4 regions of the Sporocytophaga myxococcoides DSM 11118 genome follow, and region 4 is predicted to be linked to each of the others. Evidence: riboswitches for the same ligand, from Rfam matches in the RefSeq annotation. Region 4 holds a riboswitch; each other region holds the start of a gene.
The links. Region 4 has a riboswitch for S-adenosylmethionine ahead of metH (methionine synthase). Riboswitches for the same ligand answer to the same signal wherever they lie in the genome.
Positions count from the first base shown of each region.

Region 1: another riboswitch for S-adenosylmethionine. It lies ahead of K350_RS0100555 (PLP-dependent transferase); the one in region 4 lies ahead of metH (methionine synthase).
Region 2: another riboswitch for S-adenosylmethionine. It lies ahead of K350_RS0116050 (homoserine O-acetyltransferase family protein); the one in region 4 lies ahead of metH (methionine synthase).
Region 3: another riboswitch for S-adenosylmethionine. It lies ahead of K350_RS0100510 (hypothetical protein); the one in region 4 lies ahead of metH (methionine synthase).

Region 1 covers NZ_AUFX01000003.1:190,059-192,267, forward strand. The annotation lists gene K350_RS0100555 (PLP-dependent transferase) at 1-1,105, opposite strand, end outside; SAM riboswitch class I at 1,217-1,315, opposite strand; gene K350_RS30600 (hypothetical protein) at 1,594-2,209, opposite strand, start outside.
Region 2 covers NZ_AUFX01000012.1:166,589-168,797, forward strand. The annotation lists gene K350_RS31370 (MarR family winged helix-turn-helix transcriptional regulator) at 1-207, opposite strand, end outside; SAM riboswitch class I at 837-943, shown strand; gene K350_RS0116050 (homoserine O-acetyltransferase family protein) at 1,087-2,124, shown strand.
Region 3 covers NZ_AUFX01000003.1:180,868-183,076, forward strand. The annotation lists gene K350_RS0100500 (GyrI-like domain-containing protein) at 1-359, shown strand, start outside; gene K350_RS0100505 (hypothetical protein) at 369-785, shown strand; SAM riboswitch class I at 979-1,087, shown strand; gene K350_RS0100510 (hypothetical protein) at 1,292-1,528, shown strand; gene K350_RS26790 (HPP family protein) at 1,609-2,209, shown strand, end outside.
Region 4 covers NZ_AUFX01000005.1:464,826-467,034, forward strand. The annotation lists gene K350_RS0107965 (Ppx/GppA phosphatase family protein) at 1-523, opposite strand, end outside; SAM riboswitch class I at 729-841, shown strand; gene metH (methionine synthase) at 914-2,209, shown strand, end outside.

The DNA of each region.
Region 1 (2,209 bases), on a different contig from region 4:
CGAGTTCTAGTTGTCTTGACAAATACAGTCTATAGTTTACTTCATTGTTTAGCTGAGTAAATACTTGCTGAAAGTATTCCAGAACTACTTGAAGATTATTAACCTTAATCTCGATTATAAACTCTCTGTTCGTAGTATTCACGTCAATAATCAGTCCTTCAGGCTTACCAGCGACAAAGAATCCCTTTAGTAAACCAAAGCTGAATTTATCATCCCATAAATTGAATTTAAGCCTGTTTCCAAATCCACCTTTAGAAAACCTTTCGGCATTCAGATTAGATATTGAAGACTTAAGTCCAGGATAACTCACTTCCATCACTGTTTCCAGTTGATTAAGCCATTTTGCAAGTTGAAAAGCAACAGAAGAATATTCTTTATATTTCTTCTCTTCTATATTGAGCTGGTTTTCTATAAGCTCGCCAGTTATGTCAGTTATAAGGAATTCAGGAGCAATGTTTTTTTCACGTTGCTCTTTAAGCTCTTCCAGCAACGATTTTTGAATAAGCATTTGAAATAGATCTTTTTTTTGCCAGCTATTCAAGCCTTGTACCACAAAAGCTCCAATAGCTGTATTGTTAAACGCACTATAATTTTGAACCGAAGTGATAACAAAGTCAGCTCCTATTTCAAGAGGATTGAATATCTTTCCCAAACCGCCTGCTGAATTGTCAATGATAACAGGAATCAAAGATTGATGAGCCTGTTCAATAATGTGTGAAAGATCTTCTACAGCCAATGTCAAACTGTCGATTGTTTGCAAATAGATCACACCGATATTATTTAATGCGATAATATCTTTAAGATTAGTATCAGAATAATCTTTGGCAAAGAACAATTTGATTCCATTTCGTTTGAAAGCTTCAATTTCCCATACACCAAGATGGAATGTCAGGATATTTTTTCTTTCTCCGACTATGTTTTTTATGAGTGTATATCGTGCAGAACGAATTGATTTAAATGCTAAAGCCTCAATACCTGATTCAGAAATAGCAACTTTCTTTTCTATTTTTCTCAAAGTATCCCAGGTTGTATTAAAATGTAAACTATCTTCTGCAGCATCATTGAGATGGCTGTGTGTTATTTTATCTATTTGGATGGATTTCATAGCTTTTGTGAATTACAGGATTAAAATTTGGTTGAAAATTAGGATTGCAAACCGTTATGGTTTATCAAAACTTATTTGAGGTGATTCTACATCGTTTGTTCATCATCGTAATATTTATAGTTCCCTTATTGGGCAGGAATTAGCACCTTGAAATGAAACAGGTTGCTATAGGTTCATTGAGCCTGCTCTCTTCCCTATTCTTTATAAATTAAATGCAGTAACCGCATGTAATTCTATACAAAGGTATTTTGAAATTCCTAAAATACAATAACTCTATAGGAAAAGTAGGGTTTATGTTTGAGGTTTATGAAAAGAATACCACCTGAATAAGTATAATATATTGAAAATTAAAGCTTAGTAAGAAAGAAATGATTGTCCATCATTATGGGCCATAAAGTAAATTATAAGAGCTAATCAGGATAAAAAGTCTAACCACATAAGATGCACACAACAACAGATTATTAATCTTAATACAACATAGATCCTATTTATTCTTGTTGAATCCAGTTATATTCATCATGATCCCAATAGATTATCCCTCCTCCGCAGGATTCAGAGGCATGAATATAAATACCATCTGCAGGCAGGGTTGTTTTTAATGAATCAGGAACATCTTCTAACATGATCTCTCCTGTTTCTTCATCAATATTGCTGCACGACTTTGTTCCTTTATTTACCTTTTGAAACACCCCAACCCAATTAAAATCATCAAATTTCTGAGATAGAACTTCCTGACCTGCACCTAGTAAATAATGTTCTTTCGATGCTCCATGCTTAATCAAAAGACCTACTTTATTAGTTTTCTTATCTTGCAATAAAATAGCCGTATCCCCAATATCATCCAAATTAAAATACCCGGTTATCATGTAGGGATTATGATTAGTTGAAATATCATACTGCTCGTCAAGTCCTAAACTACTGATATATGACGTTAAAATACTATCATTAAACATTGGAGACTGAACATTAGGAAGGTCTTCTTGAATCCGCTTTTCAACTTTGGGAGTACTATCCTGAATTGCAAGCATATCAGTAACAACTGTGATTTCAGTATTCTTTTGTGCACATGAAACCGCAATAATTGCCAAAACAAAAAAGTACAAG
Region 2 (2,209 bases), on a different contig from region 4:
CAAGGTGGTAACTTTGTCGCAATGAAGTAGTTCGGAAAGTTGCTGCTGGGTTATCTTCCCTGAGTTTTCATCCAGAACCAACAACATATAATAATATCTATCCAAACCGGAGCTTTCCAGGTTTTCTACAAGAAATGCTAGGTAATTTTTAGCCAGATCTGTGCAGCGTTTTCCCAGCGGAGGTTCTTTTGATGAAATAATTCTCATTTAAAGCAACAACAATAGTAAATTAAGTTAATTGTTAGCAATATTAACTAATTGGAATTATAACGTAAATAAACAGACTAAAATTTAATTGTTTATCATTGTTCGTCTTTGAATTCCAGGATTTGGAATTCGAAAAATTAGGAACAGCAAATGGGGTATAATAGTTTGGAAAATATTTATTTGAATGCGAAAACTTAAAGAGATGAGTTTATATGTTTTGTGTTTTTATTTTTGCCTATTTTTTTAGGCATAGAAACGACCTTATAGGTTAAAAAGCAGACGATGGCGATTATAAAGAATAGTAGCATAACAAAAAAAATTAAGGTCTTTAGGTATTTATACGTGTTTTTAGAGGGTAAGTAACCTGATTTTTCACGAATTTTATTTCTGTGATATTAAACGATTTATGTAATGAAGAGGCTCCGGATTCCTTATCAGGTCTGTGTTAATATTTTTCCCTTATCCCCTTGTATGTCTACTATAATTAGATTTCTGATTATTAGTAGCTTATAGTGTTTAATTTGAATGCAAATACTAAAATTTGTTACAATTGGTCAATTTGTTTTGTTTTTAACATTTCTCCGATTAATTTTGAACCCTCCAAAGTCAATTACTCTGAACATGTAATTGATTTATAAAGAAGAGGGGAGAGAAAAGGCTCTTTGAACCTCTAGCAACCTATCCTTTTTGAGATAAGGTGCTAATTCCTTTCCTAAGATATTAGGGCATATAAATTAATTATGATGAAGAAATTAATTGAATATTACTACACCTTTCGTTATACCTCTTTCCTTAAGAGTAAAGGCCAGTCTTTTAATTTCCTCTTTATCTGTTGTTAGTTTTGTGCTGAATTTGTTGGTTTAATCTGGAGTTTAAAAAGTGGAAAACAAGACCTTTACATATAAGAATAATTTTGTTTTAGAGTCAGGACAGGTTCTTGAAAACCTTACGATTCAATATTCTACATTTGGAAAACTAAATAGTAGAAAAGACAATGTAATCTGGGTTTGCCACGCTCTTACTGCTAATTCAGAAGTACATACATGGTGGTATGGATTGGTGGGAGAGGATAAATTTTTTAATCCAGAGAAACACTTTATAGTATGTGCCAATATTCTTGGTTCTTGCTATGGAACCAGTGGTCCGCTGGATGTTAACCCTCGGACCGGAAAGCAGTATTTTCTGGAATTCCCGCAGGTTACAATAAGAGATATGGTAAATGCTCATATTCTTCTTAAAGAAGAATTAGGTATTTCTAAAATACATTCTTGTATAGGTGGTTCTCTTGGCGGTCAACAGGCAATGGAATGGTCTATCATAGCTCCTGATACAATTGAAAACCTGATCTTGCTGGCTACAAATGCTTTTCATTCTCCATGGGGAATTGCTTTTAATGAGTCCCAAAGAATGGCAATACAGGCTGATAAATCCTGGCAGGAGTGCAGAGAAGATGCAGGGCAGGAAGGTTTGAAAGCTGCTAGGGCTATAGCGCTTCTCTCATACAGAAATTATAATACTTACGTTTCCACACAGAAAGAAACAGACGACAATAAGCTGGATAATTATAAAGCATCCTCTTATCAGAATTATCAAGGGGTTAAGCTTGTAAACAGATTCAATTGTCATTCATACCTTTATCTTTCAAAAGCAATGGATTCCCACCACGTTGGACGTGGGCGAGGTGGAGCTGAGGTTGCTTTAAAAGCTATAAAATCAAATACATTGGTGATCGGTATCAAAACGGATATACTTTTCCCTGTTTGCGAGCAGATTTTCTTAGCACAAAATATTGTCGGAGCAGAATATCAGGAAATTGATTCTTTGTATGGCCACGATGGCTTTTTGATTGAAACTGAAAAAATTGCAAATATCCTTCAGGATTTTTATAAAAGAAAAACTGCTGCCGGATTGTTCTGATAAATTATTAAAATTAAGCATTAGCTGTTGAAAAATCCTGTTAATCACTATAATCAATCATGTGATTATAACTTCTAATGGCCGA
Region 3 (2,209 bases), on a different contig from region 4:
TGGATACAATTTGGAAATGGGCAATTATGATCAATGAGCCAGCATTAATCAACGAAGACATTCTTGGCTTGTCACAGAAAATGGTTTTGGAAGAGAACCCAGAATGGTCTTTTACCCAGTCTATTACATTAAATCGCCTTTCTGAGGGCTTGAGTTTGCAGACATCATTTAAAGGTGGCCGAACAGAAGGAAAAAAATCTCTAGAAAAGGTCCGTTCTTTTGCAAAAAGTAAAAATCTGGAATTCATTGGTAAATACCATGAAATATATTTTGAAAATCCGGAAGACTTAAAGTCAAATCAGTTGGTGACAATTTTAAGATTTCCTGTATCAGAAATTAAAATATCTCAAATAATTTAATAGTTGGCTATGACACAATTACTGGAATCCCCAAAAACCTCTTACCTTCTTGAAGGAAGCCTTGAGGTCTTACATCAACAGACCAGAGAATGGTTAAGTGAAATGGATTTGTGGAAGGATGAGATACGTTTTTTTAAGAATCTGATCAATAAGCAACTTCTGAAAGTGAGATCAGAAGATGATAAGGAGGAGTTGAGAGATTATGAAAAAATTCTAAGTAAAATGCATAATGACTGGCTGGAACATCTTTTCATGCAAACCCAAGCTCATGAAATGTATTTGGCTGGAATAATGCAAAACCGCCCCAAAGACTATGATGAAGCATATAGAGAAAGGCATCGAGACCTTACTGAAAAAGTTGACGGTTTTTATAAGGAAATGAAAAGCATTAAAAGCGAATTATTTGAATTCATAGAAAAGCTTTGATAATGATGTAGTTAAACAGTGCATCATTAAAATTTTTCATAACAATTTACCTGATCCTCAGTTTGGTAATCACAGCCGGACTGAGGATATTATTTTTTAATAAATTCACCGGTTAATTTATTTTTGTTAAACTATTTGGAACAAAATTTCCAGTAGCATATATTTGTAATGCGATCACCTACCGTGTGTAGTTGATTTATAAAGAAGAAGGGAGAGAATAGGCTCTGAGAACTTCTAGCAACCTGCCACCAAAAATGTAAGGTGCTAAATCCTAGTTTCGATTTTCGGAACACATATAAATTAACACTTATGAATACAGCCCAATTTAGAGATTCAAAAGAAAAAGTAACTAAAGGACAAGGTTCTTCAGTAAACTTTCGTTTTGCCATTACGTTAAATGCATATAACAACAGTTATTGTTGTTGTAAGCTTTCGTAGTTGGCTTTGGCTAATTTCCTGTAGTAACAGGTTTAAATCAATCCTTTAACAATTTAACCCTTAATGCCATGACAAAAACTATTTCTATTAATTTTAAGACGTTGGCACTCACAGCTGGAATTTCTAATTCTCAAAATAACGAAGTTTGCAATCCTGTATATTCAGTTAATCTGTATCATTTTAACGAAACACCTGGATTGACTTACGAAACCTATCTGACAATTTCAGAAATGGTTAATTATAAATGTGACCAGGCGGTGGCTGGTCAATCTCCGCTAAAACAATGCACCTGGAATCTGAATTAATTCCTGGTTTTTAGATAAATTTGAGGGCTGCTTCATATAAATTGAAGCAGCCCTTCGTTTTTATTCGGTTTAACCTTAAAATGAAAATTAAAATATCGAAACCATTTAAAAGTACACCCAACATTAACCTTTCACGAAAATTCAGAATTGCCAAATATGTCATGTACCGGGAAACCATGTTGCATAAGAGTGATCTTTTATGGACTTTCCTTGGATCGTTTTGCGGAATAGGACTTATTGGTCTCATCAACAGCCAGATATTCGAAGTTCAGGATCATATATTTTTAATAGGATCTTTCGGAGCTTCTGCCGTATTATTATATGGAGTATCTAACAGCCCTTTATCTCAGCCAAGGAATCTGTTTGGAGGTCATATACTTTCAGCACTTGTAGGGGTGACTGTGGCTCAATTATTACCAGACACGCTTTGGTTCTCATCTACTCTGGCAGTTTCACTTAGTATCATGGTAATGCAAATGACCAAAACTCTGCATCCTCCCGGAGGTGCAACTGCTCTGATTGCTAATATTGGCTCTGCTAAAATAAAAGCTTTGGGATACTGGTATGTGGTCTCTCCTGTCGCCACCGGAGTTATTATTCTATTTGCAATTGCGATGGTATTTAACAACCTTTCAGGACGCAAATATCCCGTGAATAAAGGTGGAAAGCGGAAAGCTAAAA
Region 4 (2,209 bases):
ACTCTTCAGGCGCATCTAGTTTATTAAGTCTTCTTACCGATCCGATTTTAAAGGATTGTGCAGCAACTTTCTTTTTATTTACGAAAATATTCAGCTCCGTACTACCGCCTCCTACGTCAATATGGATATAGCTTTTTTCGTCAAGTTCATTAAATAGAACTGCATTTATTAGATCAGCTTCCTTATCTCCATCAATAATATCTATTGAAATATCAACTTCTTTCTTTACTCGTTCTGCAATTTCCCTTCCATTTGTAGATTCTCGCATCGCTGAAGTCGCACAGAATATATAATCATCCACTTCGTAAAGCTCCAAAAGCATTTTGAAAGTTTTCATCAGCTTTACGAACTTTTCCTCTTTTTCCGGACTAATCTTATTGAACTGGAATACATCCTGACCAAGCCTAAGCGGAAAACGGACATATTCAAGTTTCTTAAAGTTGAATATGTCATTGTGTTTCAGGATGCTTGTTATCTGAAAACGGATAGCGTTGGAGCCAATATCTACTGCAGCAAATTTCAAATTAAATGGGTTTTATTGTAAAATTGAACAGCATTGAATTTCAGGAGTTAATCCGAATCGAAGCTTTTCTTAATTCAATTCAAAAATAGAGGAATTAAGGAAAAGAGATGTTTAAAATGTTAAAAAATTATTACATCAACCTTTGAATGCAAAGAATTTTGGAGATTATTTCTTTAAAAAGAAACTTTATTATTAATTTGCATTGAACTTATCCGGAAAGACGGAGGGATTGGGCCCTTAGATGTCTTAGCAACCCTTTAAAAGAAGGTGCTAACTCCCACTCTGAGAATTTTTATTTTCAGCAGAGAAAGATAAGGTAGAACTCCTTCCCGGGAATCTCTCCGTTTAAGCTCTTCATAATTTTATTCATTAAAAAAAAGTTATTGAAAAATGACTGTTAACATTCAGGAAGTATTAAAGAAAAAGATACTTGTGCTTGATGGTGCTATGGGGACCATGATTCAGGGGTATACACTTGAAGAGGAAGATTTCAGAGGAGAAAGATTTAAAGATCATAAAGGCGATTTGAAAGGCAATAACGACTTGTTATCGCTTACTCGTCCCGATATCATTAAAGAAATCCACCTGAAGTATCTTGAAGCCGGCGCTGATATTATCGAAACAAATACTTTTAGCGGTACTTCGATTGCTATGGCGGATTATCATATGGAAGATCTTGTTTATGAACTAAACTATGAATCTGCAAGAATTGCCAAAGAAGCTACGGAGATTTATAACCAGAAGGATCCTTCGAAACCAAGATTTGTAGCGGGATCAATAGGTCCAACAAACAGAACGGCTTCATTATCGCCAGATGTAAACAATCCAGGCTATAGAGCCGTAACTTTTGACGATCTGGTAAAAGCATATTATGAACAAGTAAAAGGCCTTGCAGATGGAGGAGCTGACCTGTTTCTTGTAGAAACAGTTTTCGATACTCTTAACTGTAAAGCTGCTTTATTTGCTATTGAATCTTATAAGGAAGATACAGGATCAAAGATTCCTGTGATGATTTCCGGTACAATTACTGATGCAAGTGGAAGAACTTTATCTGGACAAACAGTAGAAGCTTTCTTGTATTCAGTAACTCACTTGCCTGTTTTAACAGTAGGTTTTAACTGTGCTTTAGGAGCAAAACAATTAAAGCAACACATCCGGGATCTTGCAAAGGAATCTGTTACAGGTATCAGTGCACACCCTAATGCCGGTTTGCCCAACGAATTCGGTCAATATGATGAAACTCCGGAGGAGATGGCTTCGACCATCAAGGAGTTTTTAGATGAAGGTCTTCTAAATATTATTGGTGGATGCTGCGGAACCACTCCTGCACACATTAAAGCAATTGCAGATTTAGCCGCACAATACTCTCCTAGACCAAATCCTGAATCAGATCATCTTTCAAGATATAGCGGACTAGAGCCTTTGAAAGTCTTCAAAGGAGCTAACTTTATAAATATCGGAGAAAGAACCAATGTTACAGGTTCTAAAATGTTTGCCCGTCTTATCAAAGAAGGCAATTATGAGGAAGCGCTTGCTGTAGCCAGAAACCAAGTTGAAGGTGGGGCACAGGTGATCGATGTGAATATGGATGAGGGGATGCTTGACTCTGAGCAGGCAATGACTACTTTCCTTAATCTTATTGCTTCTGAGCCTGATATTGCGAAACTTCCTATCATGGTGGATTCA